One region of the Ligilactobacillus animalis genome, then DNA from elsewhere that is predicted to be linked to it. Evidence: predicted binding sites of a transcription regulator. Region 1 holds the regulator's gene; the other holds the start of a gene.

The links. The regulator LexA, encoded in region 1, represses DNA repair genes until DNA is damaged. The targets are predictions, from matches to a motif close to CNAACANNTGTTNG.
Region 2: the regulator LexA is predicted to act here: its motif matches at 5,549-5,562, upstream of recA (recombinase RecA).

Annotation. Positions count from the first base shown of each region.
Region 1 covers NZ_CP047141.1:881,519-890,187, reverse strand. Annotated here, with positions in the region: gene GSR62_RS04455 (tRNA1(Val) (adenine(37)-N6)-methyltransferase) at 1-708, opposite strand, end outside; gene GSR62_RS04450 (lysophospholipid acyltransferase family protein) at 915-1,541, shown strand; gene GSR62_RS04445 (YneF family protein) at 1,590-1,814, opposite strand; gene GSR62_RS04440 (DUF896 domain-containing protein) at 1,895-2,191, opposite strand; gene lexA (transcriptional repressor LexA) at 2,356-2,979, shown strand; gene recN (DNA repair protein RecN) at 3,064-4,743, opposite strand; gene GSR62_RS04425 (arginine repressor) at 4,802-5,260, opposite strand; gene GSR62_RS04420 (TlyA family RNA methyltransferase) at 5,281-6,108, opposite strand; gene GSR62_RS04415 (polyprenyl synthetase family protein) at 6,123-7,001, opposite strand; gene GSR62_RS04410 (exodeoxyribonuclease VII small subunit) at 7,106-7,333, opposite strand; gene xseA (exodeoxyribonuclease VII large subunit) at 7,330-8,669, opposite strand, start outside.
Region 2 covers NZ_CP047141.1:1,189,907-1,198,575, forward strand. Annotated here, with positions in the region: gene GSR62_RS05865 (KUP/HAK/KT family potassium transporter) at 1-1,595, opposite strand, end outside; gene GSR62_RS05870 (deoxynucleoside kinase) at 1,816-2,544, shown strand; gene rny (ribonuclease Y) at 2,602-4,152, opposite strand; gene recA (recombinase RecA) at 4,332-5,438, opposite strand; gene pgsA (CDP-diacylglycerol--glycerol-3-phosphate 3-phosphatidyltransferase) at 5,655-6,242, opposite strand; gene GSR62_RS05890 (helix-turn-helix domain-containing protein) at 6,350-7,282, opposite strand; gene ymfI (elongation factor P 5-aminopentanone reductase) at 7,322-8,050, opposite strand; gene yfmH (EF-P 5-aminopentanol modification-associated protein YfmH) at 8,047-8,669, opposite strand, start outside.

The DNA of each region.
Region 1 (8,669 bases):
ATTTGCCTGATAAACTGTGATCGGAGACATAAAGCGCAACCCGCCTTTGCGTCCATCTTTGATCGCTTCGACTAAGACCATATTAGCTTCACGACCTGCTTTAGGATAGACTAGTTGGATCTTCTTAGGAGCTAGCCGATTTTTTTGCATGCATTCAAAGATCTCCCACAGTCTATCGGGACGATGAACAAAATAAGCTTTACCTTTAGTTTTTAAAAGTGCACTACTCATTTCGATCGTTTGAGCTAAAGTCACCGTGATCTCATGGCGGGCCAATGCCAGATAAGGGTTAGGATTTTTTTTGCTAGTTGGAAGATCCGAAAAGTACGGGGGATTACATGTGACCGTATCAAAGCTATCTTTTTTCAAATGCGTCAACGAATCGTTTAGATCAAGATTCAAGACAGTCAGCTGTTTTTCTAAAGAATTTAATTTAACACTACGTTCAGCCATTTCAGCTAATTTAGGTTGGATCTCGACAGCCACGATCGAAGCTTTAGTTTTGTTTGTCAAAAATAGACCAACTGCTCCATTTCCCGCACAGAGATCGACTACTTTGCCATTTTCTTTTTTTGTTGGCTCGGCAAAATGGGCCAGTAACACTGCATCCAAAGAAAAAGAAAAAACTTTTGAGCTTTGAATTATTTTGATATCGTTAGCGTATAACTGGTCGATCCGTTCATCTTCTCTCAATTCGATTTTATTCAAATCAAAACACCTTCTTTTACTCTTTAACGTGACTTGCAATTTTAAGATAAATTTAGCATACTAAAAAATGTATAATAAATAAATAGTGCTGTCCAAGTATTGAAGCCACTTGAAAGTTAAACTGTGAGCCGGCTAGCAGCAGCGCTATCTAAGAAAGGAAGGCTATAGAACTTTCAAATATCTCACAGTCTATAGCAGTAAATACCATGTTTTATTCATTTATTCGAGGCCTAGTTAGGTTTCTTGTTTATCTGATCAACGGTAAACCAAACTTTGAAGGCAAAGAAAACTTACCTTCAGGAAATTATATTTTGGTTGGCCCACACCGCACTTGGTTTGATCCCTTGTATTTTGCCTTAGCAGCTTCTCCTAAAAAATTCAGCTTCATGGCAAAAGAAGAACTTTTCAAAAATCCAATTTTGCGGTTTATCCTAAAACATGCCAACGCTTTTCCAGTCGACCGAAAAAATCCTGGTCCCTCTGTGATCAAGACCCCAGTCAAGTTGCTTAAAAAAAGTGATCTTTCTTTGATCATGTTTCCTTCTGGGACTAGACATTCACAGGAAATGAAAGGGGGCGTCGTTTTGATTGCTAAAATGACTGGTGTCCCGATCGTTCCTGCCGTTTACCAAGGGCCCTTGACCTTAAAAACACTCTTTAGCCGTAAAAAGACAACTGTTCGCTTTGGTGAACCGATCTACGTTGATCGCAAAACTAAATTGACCGATGAGACCCAAGCAACGATCATCAATGAAATGGAACAAGCCTTTACCAAACTGGACAAAGCGATCGATCCAAACTTCCACTACATCGATCCTACAACAAAAAAATAACTAAAAATAGGTTGGACTCGCAAGTCACAACCTATTTTTAGTTTTAAATTACTTTTTAGACATATTTTGCTTCATTGAAGCCATCATTTGATGAAGTTTCTTTTCAGAAGGCTTTTGCCCCATCTGAATCATCATCGTCCGCAACATCTGTTCATTGATCGGCGGATTTTTCTTCAAATAGTCTTCCATGTACTTACGAGCAGCAAAGAAACCACCAACAAAGCCAAGGATAAGCGCTAAGACTACAAGTACGATCCAAATTCCAGTAGACATTTCAGCACCCCCTTCTCATTATATTCATTCAACTACTTATTCTACACAAGTTATCCTTAAAAATAAAGCGTTAAACGGCTTTAATTATCACGCAAACCACGTTCACGTTGGATCTTTTTGACCTTTTCTGGCGTAACTTCATTGCCATCTTTATCGTAGACTTGTAACATTTCTACGTGACTACGGAAGTTTTCTCTAAACATCGCTAAGTAAGTCTTACGCAATTCTTGTTGTTCTTCTTTTTCAGCTTCTGTTAGCGTGCCTTCTTTTTTCTTTTTAGATAATTCATTGATGCGATCGATCAGTTCTTGGGGGATCGCACCTTTTTTTGCTTCCGTCGTTTCTGACGCTTGTTCTAATTTTTCGTCTTTTTCCATGTTAAATTCCTCTTTTCCAAGATGATCTATCATTTATATTCTATCTCAAAATTTTAAGAAAGTCATTAACTTAGTCACTTTCTCTAGATAAAGCAAACGCTTGTTTGTAACTGTTGGTTTTCTATGTTATAATTACCCTATAAAAATGTATTGAGGTGTTCAAAATGACAAAAGCATCCGAAAAAAGACAGCTAAACATTTTGCGTTTTATCTACAATACAGTTGAGAGCAAAGGTTATCCACCGACTGTACGCGAGATCTGCCAAGCAGTCTCCCTTTCTTCGACCTCAACTGTACACGGTCATTTAGCACGCTTAACTAAGAAAGGCTTTCTTAAAAAAGATCCTACTAAGCCACGGGCAATGGAAGTTACTCCAGCTGGTCTAGACGCTTTGGGGATCAAAACGACCTTAAATGAGATCCCCGTTGTCGGAACGGTAACTGCAGGGATGCCGATCTTAACCGTTGAAGAAACAACTGATTATTTCCCATTACCACCTAATTTAAGCGATGCCAATGATTTGTTCATGTTGAACATCCGTGGTGAAAGCATGATCGATGCTGGGATCTTAGATGGTGATCAAGTTATCGTTAGAAAACAATCTGCTGCTGACAATGGTGATATCGTGATCGCCATGACCGAAGACGATGAAGCAACGTGCAAGCGATTCTACAAAGAAGACGGATATTTTAGATTACAACCTGAAAATGAAACGATGGATCCGATCATCTTGGATAATGTCGTAATTTTAGGCAAAGTCATTGGGCTCTACCGTGATATGATCTAAAGTCAATATTTTAGCAACTAGGAGTTTACCGACTTCTAGTTTTTTTATTCAAAAAAAAGATGCCTCAAAGTGCATCTTTTAGAACTATTTACTTGCCTTAGCCATTTTTAGCAATTCTTCTGCATGTTCTAGCGTCAAAGTCGTGATCGAAGAACCCGATAACATTCGGGCTAATTCTTCGATCCGTTCCTTATCGTTTAAGATCGTCAGCGAAGTTTCAGTCCGACCATTAGCTACATGCTTAGCAATAAAGTAGTGATGGTCTGCCACAGCTGCGACCTGTGGTAAATGCGTGATACACAACACTTGCGAATTAGTTGCGATCTGACTGATCTTTTCTGCGATTGCCTGGGCGACGCGCCCACTGACTCCAGTATCGACCTCATCGAAAATAATACTCGTCACACCCTTATTTTGGGCAAAGATCGTCTTTAGCGCGAGCATGATCCGCGACAATTCACCACCAGAAGCGATCTTTGCTAAAGCGCCCATTTCTTCTCCGGGGTTAGTTTGAATGTAAAATTCGACCCGATCAAGCCCAGTCTCAGTCAATTGCCCGTTCTCTGGTAAAAAACGTACTTCAAAAACAGCTTTATCCATATAAAGCGCACTTAATTGCTGATGTATCTCATTTTCAAGGCGTTTAGCAGTCTGTTTGCGTAACTCGCTGATCTCTAGTGCTAATTCTTTTGCCTTGGCGTGAGCTTCTTTGACCTGTTCGACTTGCTGCTCTAAGTTTTCATCGCTTTGTTGCATCGTTTCAAGCTCGTGTTTTATCTTATCGTAATAAGCCAAGATCATTTCGATCGAATCACCATATTTACGCTTGAGCTGATGGATCGTTTCGAGCCGTGCCTCAATTGAATTTAGCAGTTCTTCATCCCACTCCAGATCACTTAATTGCCCTGAAACTTCATGTGCTGCATCTTGCAGATTATAAAAAGCATCAGAAACCTTTTCGTAGATCGCGGCTAATTCAGAATTGAACTCAGCCACATCTTCTAATTCACTCATGACATTTCCTAGAACGCTCATCACATCTAATTCTTCACCATTTAGTGCTTGATAACTCATCTCTAAGGCGTGATGGATCGTTTGATAATTATCTAATTGACGTTTTTGTTCTTGGAGCTCTTCTTCTTCGCCCTCGTGTAACTGCGCCTCACTGATCTCATTAACTTGAAATTGTAACATATCGAGTCTTTGAGCCCACTCATGCGCATTTTTCTCGCGTTGCTCCAGTGCTTGCGAAAGGCGACGATAATTGGCATAAAGTGCCTGGTATTGTGTCAATTTAGCTAGGATCTCAGGCTGATAATTATCAACTAGGGCTAAATGGCGCTCAGGATCCATCAATTCTTGATGCTCATTTTGTCCGTGGATATCGATCAAGGTTTGCCCTACCTGCCGTAATGTGCCCAAATTAACCAAAACACCATTTATCCGGCAAACATTTTTACCACTGCGATAAATATCGCGTTGTAAGATCAAAACGTCATCTTCACATTCGATCCCAAATTCATCTAAAAGCTCATATGTGCGCGTCGCTTTAGGAATGGTAAATTGCCCCTGGAGTAACGACTTATTAGCTCCCTTGCGGATAAAATCACTCGAGCCACGTCCACCTGCTAGTAGTCCTAAAGCATCGATAATAATAGATTTACCAGCCCCTGTTTCACCAGTCAAGACCGTCATATTCGTTCCAAAATCAACGGTCAACTGCTCAATAATTGCAAAATCACGGATCATTAATTCTTGTAACAAAGTACTTTCCTGCTGTTGCTAAGAGTAACAGTTTTTCCTTTCCCAAAATCTAAAAGTCCTATTTATCATCGATCAAAGCCAATAATTTACGCTCGATCTGCAATGCATCCTCATTTGAGCGTGCAAAGAGCATGATCGTGTCATCATCGCCTAAAGTAGCAAAGACTTCATCATAGTTCATTTGTGAGATCAAGCTCGAAAGCGCTGGCCCATTACCAGGCAAAACTTTGACCATACATAGATCACGGTGACAGTCAGAAACAAGATAGGCGTCACGCAAAACTTTCCTTAGTTTTTTTTCGGTATTATCCTTCTTGGTCGTCGGTAAACTATACCGATATGATCCATCTGGCGTTGGGACTTTGATCAACTGCATCTCTTTTACGTCACGTGAGATAGTAGCTTGAGTCACTTCAACTCCCTTAGCTGAAAGGAGACTAACAAAGTCTTCTTGCCGATAAATCGCATTATCCTGGATCATTTTTTTAATAATTCGTTGTCTATCTTGTTTTCTCACTGAGAAATCATCCTTCCTACCTACTTATCTTTTTGATGAAGTAATGTTTGATGGGCTTGTTTGATCACCGCACTTGGATCGACATTCGCACTGATCGTTGCAGTCTCTGAGGTTGAACGCAAATGAACTAAAAATTCAATATTTCCTTCACCACCCGTGATCGGTGAAAAATCAAGGTCTAAAACATCATAGCCTGCTTTGACAGCAAAAGCGATCAACTCTTGGACTACTTCTAAATGAACCTTTTCATCCCGAACGATCCCATGCTTACCGACCTTTTCACGCCCCGCCTCAAATTGAGGCTTGATCAAAGCCACCACGTCTCCGCCCGGCTCCAAGATCGCATGTAAAGTCGGCAAAATAAGTTGTAAAGAAATAAAAGAAACATCGATCGTCGCAAAATCAGGGCGTCCAGCAGTAAAATCTTCTAATTTACTGTAGCGAAAGTTAGTATTCTCCATCACAACGACTCGCGGATCTTGGCGCAACTTCCAAGCTAATTGATTAGTTCCCACATCGAGAGCATAACTCAACTTAGCCCCTTTTTGTAAGGCGACATCAGTAAAGCCCCCCGTAGATGAACCAATATCAAGGACTGTCTTATTTTTGGTACTTAGTTTAAAGACTTTGAGCGCTTTTTCAAGCTTTAAGCCACCACGACTAACATAAGGCATTTTTTTACCCTTAAAATGTAATTTGACACTTGGATCGATCTTTTCACCTGGTTTATCTAAGCGTTCTTCATTTTCACCTAAGATCTCGCCTGCCATAACTGCACGTTTTGCTTGTTCGCGTGTCTCGAATAGACCCTGCTTGACCAATAATACATCTACACGTTCTTTTTTCATACTTACATCCTTACTTATAATTTAAAATACTCTAGCACTTGACGCAAAAGAGAAGTCTCAAAACCACTTCCGGCTAAAAACTCAAGTTGATCTTTTGCTTGTTCCAACGTATCAGCTAGCGCTTGCTTAGCTCCCTCTAGTCCTAAAAGGCGCGGATAAGTATTTTTATTTTCCGCCACATCCTTATTAGCTGTCTTACCCAACTCGGCAGTCGTCGCCGTTACATCTAAAATATCGTCATAGATCTGAAAGGCTAGACCAAATTTTTGGCCAAAAGTAACTAATGCCTGCTCTTGTTTTGGAGTCGCTCCACCTAAAATGGCACCGGCAAAACAAGCATACTCCAACAATTGTCCGGTCTTGTTTTTATGGACTTGCATCAACTCAGCTAAAGTCAACGTGGTCTTTTCACCTAAGATATCACTGGTTTGGCCTGCGACCATCCCATTTGCCCCTGCAGCTTTGGCGAGTTCAGCCACCAAGGTAACACGTTTTTTAGGTGACAGCTTTGTTTTAGCTATCCAACCAAAAGCCTCAGTTAAAAGGGCATCACCTGCTAAAACCGCTATATCTTGACCAAAAACTTTATGATTTGTCGGTTTTCCCCGTCGGAGATCATCATTATCCATCTCAGGTAGATCATCATGGATCAAAGAGTAGGTGTGCAGAAATTCTAAACTTCCCGCCACACTCAAAACATCTGGATCGATCTTTTTGCCTAAACTTTGACAGATCAACATGATCAAAAGCGGTCTGATCCGCTTACCACCCGCTTCAAGCGAATATTGCATAGCTGCTTGTAGCGTCTTATTCTCAGTAAATTGCGCCAAGTAATGTCGCATATGCTGTTCAAGCAAAGGGATCATTTTATTTTGAAAAGTTGCTAACTGCATTTTTCACTCTCTAGGTATGGGATCATCAAGAAAACCTAGATTCCTTCCTTGTTTACTTTAACAGTATTGCTCCCACCAAATTTCTCACAATACACAGCTAAATCTCAGTCATTGTTTGCTTCAAAGACGACTTCTTGACCTTCTTCGTTGATAACTTTGGTCAGAGTATCCTCGGCATTTTGGAGGGTCTCTTGTAATTTTTTACTCAAAGCTACCCCTTTTTGGAATTGTGCTAGCGCTTCTTCTAAAGGAACATCGCCTTGCTCAAGTTTGCCTACGATCGCTTCTAACATTTGTAATTCTTGTTCAAAAGTTAAATTATTTTCTGTCATTTTTTCTTCATCCCATCAATTTTAGTAACTTTAGCCTTCACACTACCATCGCTCAAATGCAATTTGATCTCCGAACCGACCGTCAGATCAGATGTCTTTTTGATGATCTTTTCATCCGCTGTGACGTAAGAAAAGCCACGTCCCATGACACGTAACGGACTCAACATATCCAAGGCATTAGTAGCCTTTATCAAACGTTGCTCCCTATCACCAACATACTTTTCCGTTGCCCGGAATAGATCTTTTTTGAGTTGTACCACTTGTTGTTTATGCAAGTTGATCGTATCTTTTGGCGAAGAACTCTGCAAACGCGTCATCAACTCCGAAAATGACTTTTCTTTTTGATATAACTGTTCCCGGTAAGCCTGTTTGAGTCGATTCTGGTAACCATCAAGCTTTTGAAGGTAGCCTTCATACAGACGGTTTGGTTGCATAAAAACGTAAGAATTTTGCAATTTTTGTAGCCGTTGGCGGCGTAACTTCAGCATAGCTTGATAACTTTGGATCAAGCGCAACTTATCTTGTTTGATCCGTAAGATCTCGTCTTCTAAGACCGGTGTTGCCAATTCAGCTGCTGCAGTAGGGGTCGCCGCTCTGACATCAGCTACTAAATCAGCGATCGTCGTATCGGTTTCGTGTCCAACCGAAGAAATGATCGGGATCTGGCTTTCAAAGATCGCTCGGGCAACTTTTTCTTCGTTAAAGGGCCATAGATCCTCGATTGAGCCCCCACCACGACCGATAATGATCGTATCAAAATCTCCTCGAGCATTGACCTCTTTTAAACGTCCAACTAATGAATCAGCTGCTTTTTCGCCCTGAACGACTGCGGGAAATAAAACTAGTTGTGCGATTGGATACCGCCGTCTAGTAGTCGTGATGATATCACGGATGACTGCGCCCGATGGACTAGTGATCACTGCGATCCGTTTAGGAAAATGGACTAATGGCCGCTTAGGTGCGCTAAACAACCCTTCTGTGGCTAATTTAGTTTTTAATTGCTCAAACGCTTGATACAAAGCGCCCACACCATCTGGTTCCATCTTCTCGATCGTGATTTGGTAATTTCCACTAGGTTCATACAGATCTACTCTTCCGACCACTAAGACTTTCATTCCATCTTCAACATTGAATTTCAGTTTGTTAAATGCCGATTGAAACATGACTGCATCTATTTTAGCACCATCGTCTTTTAAACTAAAATATTGATGGCGGGGACGCAAACGGAAATTTGAGATCTCACCAGTCAGATAGACACGATTCAAATATGGATCAGCACTGAATTTTCGATGTAAATACTTAGTTAGTGCAGTGACGGTCAAATATTGATCTTTTT
Region 2 (8,669 bases), 310 kb from region 1:
TAGTTAGTGTATGGTTCATCGGTCGTATTGACCGTCACGAACCAGTAGACTTTAGCGCGCTTAGGCTTTTTATCTAAGATCGAATACAGCAATTCACGTTTGACACTAAGATCGCGTTTTACTTTAGCTAAAACGATCAAGTTATCTGTAAAAAGTGGTTCACTTTCATCTTTGGCTAGTGCTTGTAACATTGACTTATAATCCTTTAAATTGATCATCTCGGAGCGATCTGCATAACGCTCACGTAGCCGATTTCCAAAGAACCAAACAAACATCAAGCCTAAGATCAATAAGGTGATAAAGACCGTCACATAACCACCATGCATGAATTTACTCAAGCTAGCAGCTAAAAATATCAATTCGATCACACTAAAACAACTTAAGACCAAAACAGCACTTAGCGGTTTTTCTTTAAATCGCAGATACTCAAATAATAATAATGTGGTCATCAGCATCGTCAAGGTGATTGCTAGACCGTAAGCTGCTTCCATATGCTCAGAAGTCTTAAAGTAAAATAACACGATCGTCGTAGTCAAGCACAATAACCAATTGACTGCAGAAATATAAATCTGCCCGCGGGAAAGACTTGGATACTCAACTTTCATCCGGGGTAAAAGTTTTAACCCAACCGCTTCTTGGACCAAGGTAAATGACCCCGTGATCAAAGCTTGGGACGCGATAATAGCCGCTAACGTTGCCAAAACTACACCAAACAAATACCAATCTGGACCCAAAACAGCATAGAATGGATTTTCAAAGTTAGTTTGAGCTTTTATCTGAGCTAGATGTGTACTCAAATATGCTCCTTGGCCAAAATAATTCAATACAAGTGCCGTGCAGACAAAGGGCCAAGTCAAATAGATGTTGCGTTTCCCAACATGGCCCATATCTGAATACAGCGCCTCAGCCCCAGTCGTTGCCAAAAATACGCTCCCCAAAATAAAGATCCCAACTTTATTTTCGGGTGAAAACAGTAATTTTAACCCATAATGTGGTGACAAGGCAGCTAACATCCCCGGATCGCTAGCTAAATTGATGAGACCAACGATCGCTAAAAAGCTAAACCAGATAAACATCACCGGGCCAAAACCTTTACCGATCAAACTCGTCCCAAATCGCTGGATCAAAAATAACACTAATAAGATCACAAACGTTACGATGATCACACTATTTTGCGATGCGATCGGAACATTTTTACCAAATGCAACTCCCTTCAACCCTTCGATCGCACTGGTAACAGTCACTGCTGGGGTCAGGGTCCCATCAGCCAACAAAGCTGCCCCACCGATCAATGCGGGAACGATCAGCCACTTTTTTTGATGGCGTACCAAAGCATAGAGGGCAAAGATCCCCCCTTCACCGTGGTTATCTGCTTTCAATGCGATCAAAACATATTTGATCGTCGTCATCAGCATCAATGTCCAAAAAACTAACGAGAGACAGCCAATAAGGTATTCACGGGTCAGGTATTTGGGACTTCCTAGATCCGCTAATAAAGCTTTCATCACATACAAAGGCGAGGTCCCTATATCACCATAGACGATCCCCAGTGTGATCAAAGACCCTAAAAATAGCTGTCTTTTTTGTTTTTTCATTGTCTCACAAGCCTTTCTGGCAGGCTATCATCTTACCTACAGTCTGCCCATAAAAAATTTTACATAGAGAAATATATGCCTCTCGTAACAATTAGTCAAGTAATCCACCATGTCAACCACCCCAGTCTAAAGGTAGGGGGATCCCCGCCAATTTCAATTGAAAAACAAGCGTTAAAAATGTAAGATAGTTAAGTACATTAACCGAGAGGATGAACTTTCTATGATCACACTAGCTGGGATAATCGGATCAGGTAAATCAAGCCTAACACAGATCTTGGCTCAAGAATTAGGCTCAGAGCCATTCTTTGAACCCGTTGAAGATAACCCTGTCTTACCATTATTTTACAAAGGCAACGAGATAGCAGCCAAAAAGCGTCAAGCTGGCGATAAGGATGCTACTAATCCTTATGCCTATCTCTTACAAACTTTCTTTTTAAATCGTCGTTTTATGATGATGAAGCAAGCGATGCAGCAACCAAACAATATTCTCGATCGCTCGATCTACGAAGATGCGATGTTCATGAAGATGAATACCAATATGGGAAATGCCACTCAGATCGAATATGCGACCTATCAAGAACTTTTGGGACATATGTTGACCGAACTCAAGGCTGCTACTCCCGCTAACGATACCGATCTGATGGTCTTGATCAAAGTTTCCTATGATACGATGATCAAGCGGATCCAAAAGCGCGGGCGTAAATATGAACAGATCTCAACTGATCCTTCATTGATCGAATACTACCAACGTCTCTTACGCTATTACGATGATTTTGAAAAAAATTACGAACTCTCTCAACTATTGATCATCGATGGTGATAAATACGATTTTGTCGAAAATCAGGCGGATCGTAATTACGTTTTAGACTTGATCGAAGACCGTTTAGTCACTCTAGGCAACTTAAGTGCTAAACAAGCTGAGAAATTAAAACAAGCACGTCATGCCTAACAAAAAAGCTGTAGCCCTGATCGGACTACAGCTTTTTTGATACAATTGCTAAAACCATTACTTAGCATATTCGACCGCCCGTGTTTCACGAATAACGGTAACTTTGATATGCCCTGGATATTCAAGTTCTTCTTCGATCTTATTTCGAATATCACGTGCTAAAACAGTTGCCTCAAGGTCGGTGACCTCATTTGGTTTAACGATGATCCGAACTTCACGCCCGGCTTGGATCGCATAGCTCTTCTTCACACCTTCAAATTCATTAGAGATATTCTCCAATTTTTCAAGACGGTGAATGTAGTTTTCTAACGATTCACTTCGAGCACCTGGACGTGCGGCTGAAACAGCATCGGCTGCCGCAACTAAAACTGCGATCGTTGATTTCGGTGCTACATCACCGTGGTGGGATGCGATCGTATTGACAACAACATCGTTTTCTTTATATTTCTTCGCCAATTCTACCCCGATCTCAACGTGCGAGCCGTCAACTTCATGATCGACTGCCTTTCCGATATCGTGTAGTAAACCTGCGCGTTTCGCTATTGTAACGTCTTCACCTAACTCAGCCGCAAGGACCCCTGTGATCTTAGCAACTTCGATCGAATGATCCAATACGTTTTGACCATAACTTGTCCGATAATTCAATCGTCCGACCGTCTTGATCAAATCTGGGTGCATTGAATGGATCCCAAGATCAAAGATAGCTTCTTCACCAGTCTGGCGGATCCGGCTATCCATTTCCTTAGTGGCCTTTTCGACCATTTCCTCGATGCGTGCCGGATGGATCCGACCATCTTGGATCAATTTCTCTAAGGCCATTTTGGCGATCTCGCGTCTTACCGGATCAAAACCACTCAAAACGACAGCTTCAGGCGTATCATCAATGATCAGATCGATCCCTGTCAAAGTTTCAAGTGTGCGAATATTCCGCCCTTCACGCCCGATGATGCGGCCTTTCATCTCATCATTTGGTAAGTTAACGACTGAGACGGTGGTTTCGGAGACCATATCAGCTGCGCTACGTTGGATAGCCTGTGCGATCAAACTCTTAGCCTTTTTATCAGCTGTAGCTTGAGCTTGAGCTTCACTTTCCTTGATCATCACAGCTAATTCATAATTCAAACTGTTACGCGTCTCTTTAAGAATAAGCTCCTTAGCTTGGTCTTTTGTCAAAGCGGCGATTTCTTCCAGCTTATCTTTTTGTTTTTGTTCAAGCGAAGCGACTTCTTTGCTCTTTGCATCTAATCTTTGTTGCTCAGCACTCAACTGATCTTCTTTTTGTGTGAGTGCTTGTTCGCGTTTGTCTAAGACCGAATCCTTGCGATCAAGGTTCTCCTCTCTTTTCAACAAACGATTTTCTTGTTTCTGAACTTCAAAGCGTCTCTCTTTCAATTCGCCTTCGACTTCTTTACGGTAGCGATGACTTTCATCTTTTGCTTCCAGTAAAGCCTCTTTTTTGGCACTAGCAATAATACCTTTGGCCGTTTGAGTTGCGGCATCTAGCGATTGTTCATAACTACGCTTTCGATAAAAGATTCCTAAAGCAAAACCTAGCACTAAAGTCAAAACAGCGATTGCGAGGATGGCACTAATAACAGTATAGTTCAAGTTTGCACCTCCGCGATCTATTTTATCGTGGTAAATCGACGGCTTAGGTCTAATTTACACACAATAATATTTTAATGTTTAATGTTGGTAAATGTCAATCATTATCAGTCTGTTTGACCTTTTATCTAAAAAGTGTCGCAAAAAAAGAGTAGCCTTAGCAAACGGCTACTCTTTAAAGTTTATTTGTCGTCTTTACCTAAGTCCAAACTGACCGGCTTGTTAGTTGCTTTTTTATCAACTTTAGCCGCTTCTTTTTCCTTAGCTTTTTGTTCTTTTTCGAGTGCTTTCTTCTCTTTTTGTGTGAGCGTTGGCGTATCACGAACCTTTTGGGTGATCTCGTCGGCCACTTCTGGATGTTCACTCAAGTAAGCCTTTGTCTTTTCACGGCCTTGACCGATATGGCTACCACCATAAGAGAACCATGACCCGCTCTTTTCGATGATATCTTTTTCAACTGCTAAGTCGATCAATTCACCCATCTTCGAGATCCCTTCACCATACATGATATCGACTTCTGCCGTTCTAAATGGTGGTGCGACCTTGTTTTTCACAACTTTGATCCGTGTCCGGTTACCTAAAACATCTGAACCATCTTTGATCTGTTCAGCACGCCGAACTTCCAAACGGATCGTCGAATAAAACTTAAGCGCACGTCCACCAGGGGTCGTTTCTGGATTACCAAACATCACTCCGACTTTTTCACGGATCTGGTTGATAAACAAAGCGATCGTCTTAGTCTTGTTGATCGTACCTGAAAGTTTACGTAAAGCTTGAGACATCAAACGTGCTTGTAACCCAACGTGTGAATCACCCATCTCACCTTCGATCTCAGCCTTAGGAACTAAAGCTGCTACGGAGTCAATGACCACGATATCTACCGCCCCAGAAGAGACCAAAGCATCTGCGATCTGTAGCCCTTCTTCACCAGTACCAGGTTGGGAGAGTAACAAGTCATCGATGTTAACGCCCAAAGCTGTCGCATAAGCAGGATCAAGCGCATTTTCCGCATCGATATAGGCAGCTAGGCCGCCTTGTTTTTGAACTTCAGCCACAGCTTGCAAGGCAACTGTTGTCTTACCAGAACTTTCAGGGCCATAGATCTCTACGATACGTCCCCGTGGGAAACCACCTACTCCCAAAGCTTCATCAAGGGCCAATGAACCACTTGGAACAGTTGAGATCTGGGTATCAGCCTTTTCACCCATCTTCATGATGGCACCTTTACCGAAATCTTTTTCGATCTTCTTGAGCGCTTTGTCTAAAGCAACTTGTCTTTCGTCAGCCAAATTTACTCCTCCTCTTTGTCATCTACTCACAAAGAACGTTTCCTAATCTACGTTCAATTACTCTGTACCATATATCATACTTATTTTTTTCAAAAAAAGCAAGCATTTTGCGAACTAATGTTTGATATATTTTAACCTCACTTTAAAGATACGCAAATCACTTAGATTTCTATGCAAATAAATAGACTACTTCACAACTGAAGTAGTCTATCATTTTTAATCGTTAAAAGAATCGGCAAAAATACTTCTACTCTTCCAAAAATAATCCAACCCTGAATATACTGTAAAGAATAAGCAGATATACAATAAGATCTCGCCGATCATGATATTTGCATTGATAAAGAAAACATTATTCAAATACAAGAACAAGATCGCAAACATTTGTGTCATCGTTTTGATCTTACCTGGGAGTTCAGCCGCCATGACTTTACCATCATTTTCAACGATGATCAAGCGCAAACCAGTTACGGCCAATTCACGGCAAACAATGATCGCAGCCACCCATGCTGGGACTTTTCCCATCTGCACCAAGATGATAAATGCGGTCATTACTAACATCTTATCGGCTAAAGGATCAGCAAATTTGCCAAAGTTGGTAACTAATTTTTGCTTACGTGCGATCTGACCATCCGCAAAATCCGTGATCGAAGCGACGGCAAAGATCAGCGCTCCGAGCAATTGTGTGGTCGGGATAACAGTCCCAGCTAAGACCACCTCGCCCCAATCAAGTGGCAATAGCAGAACTAACATGAAGATCGGGATCAAAATGATCCGTAAAACTGTCAATTTATTAGGTAAATTCATAATTTTCTACTGTGTTGGCGGAAAAGTTTCATACTTTGAAAAGCGCACAGTTTCCTTTCTTAGATTTACTTATGCTTTGGCATCCGCCTTTTTCTGCCATACTACTTTTATTGTGCCGTTGTTTGTGCGACGTTCAATGTGATCGTACGTACAGTCAATGTCTCGTTTTCTTTCAAGAAATCAAATTTCTTACCGTTGATCTTGATCGAGGTTGCCTTTGAGTTTCCTAAATTCAACGTGATCGTTGTTGTATTTTCAGGGATCTTAATTGTTTGTGTAGCATTATCAGCACTAAGCGTTCCTTGCCATACTTGAACTCCATTAGCTGAAACAGCATTCCAAGCTGTTGCGCCATCAGAAACTGACATTTCGATCTTATTTGTAGCTGGCGCATTTTCTAGATCATATACGAAAGCTGAACCCGCAGCTGAAGTGTTAGTGATCTTTTGCTTAGTTGCCTTTTTAGATTCTTTCTTAGCTTTTGTACTTGAGCTTTCTTTTTTAGATGTGCTACTACTACTTTCACTACTTGAAGATTTTTCCTTTGAACTACTGCTCTTAGCAGAACTTTCGGAAGAAACTGAGACGCTTTGGCTGTTATCCGCGATTTGGGTACTGCTATTACGGTCACGATCCCCCCAAGCAAAGATGTAGATCGTCCCTAAGATCGCAACTACGATGACTACGATGATGATCGTTGGTAAATAACGGATCAAACCTGCCAGGATCGGTGACATAGTTTTTTCTTCTTCTTCGCGCTTGACGGCTTCGGTGCGTGTCGTTGCTTCTGTTTCTTCTTTTAGCTTTGGTGCGTTATTTTCATCTAGCTTGACTAGCAACTCTTCTGGATCGATCCCCACAGTTTCGGCATATTGCTTGATAAAAGCTCGCACATAAAATTTACCTGGTAATGCCGCAAAATCACCGTCTTCGATCGCGATCAAATAACGTTTTTGGATCTTGGTCGTTTGTTGCAAGTCATCTAGTGTCAAACCTTTTTCTTTACGTGCTTCTTTTAAAATTGTTCCAATATCTGTCATTTTATCTAATTTCTCCGTCTCTTTTTTAGATTCTATCGTCTACACGAGCCAACCACCGGTCACATAAAGTGTCTGACCCGTTAAATAACTAGCTTTAGGGGCTAACAATATTTTTACGAAATAACTTATCTCACTTGGCTGAGCAAAGCGACCACTTGGGATCTCTTCTTCGACTGCTTGCCGTTCACTACCAGAAAACATCTGATTCATCTGCGTATCTATCGCTCCAGGTGCGATCGTATTGACTGTGATCCCCAAAGAGGCGACTTCCTTACTATAAGCTTTGCAAAAAGCACTTTGCGCCCCTTTTACCGTACTATAACCGACCTCTAAAGCACTACCAGCTCCACCATAGACCGAACCGATAAACACGATCCGTGCCGCTTGACTGCGAGCTAATTTAGCTTCGAGCGACGCGATCAAACGCAACGGGCTCTGCAATTGCATCGCTAGAATTTGATCAAAAGCTTGCGGTTCTTGTTGACTAAATAGACCATATTCAGTCGTTCCTTGCGCAAAGATCAATGCATCTAGGCTACCAAAGATCTGGGAAGCTACTTGGGGCATCGTGTCTGGCGCTGTAAGATCAGCTTGGAGTGCTAAAAAATCTTGCTTGGGATAATTCTTCGCTAGTTCTATTACTAGATCATCCACACGCGTTTGATTGTGATAGTAATGTAAATATAACGACCAGCCATCAGCAGCTAAGTCTTTGGCTATTTGGTGACCTAGATCACCTGAGGCTCCACAGAGCAAAGCCCATTTCATTGATCTTCATCTTCTTTCGGGAGAATTTGGTAAACACTGATCGCCTCTGAACGTAAGAACTGTTTGGCAACAGCTCTGATATCATCTAAAGTCAATTGTTCTAAAAGCGCTCCAACATCAAATAAGGTCGCACTTTCAAATAGATCAGCTTCATAACGATTAGCGATACTCTCTAATGAATTCATTGCTTGGATGTTTCGTCCGATCAGCTCACGTTTGGCTAACTCGAAAGCAGATCCTTTATCTTCTAAAAACCCTAACGCGTGCTCAGCGATATCGATCACAGCATTGGATAGTTCTTGCGGTTTATTGGTATCACCTGAGATCGTAGCAAAATGAAAACCACGTTCTAAAGAAAAATCATAACCAAAACTATCATCCAAGACACCTGCATCATAAAGTTCTAAGTATTTATCTGAAGTTTCGCTGTAAAGTAAATACAATAATAATTCGACTGCTAGCTTATACCGCAAGCCTGCCCGACCAGCTGGGACTTGATCTAATCCCTTGATCCCAATGATCGTTTTAGGGCGCTGGATCTCCAATTCAGTCATGCGATAAGGGATGATATCCTTACCCTCGTGATCAAAAAATTCTTCGGCACGCTTGATCGGCTCAG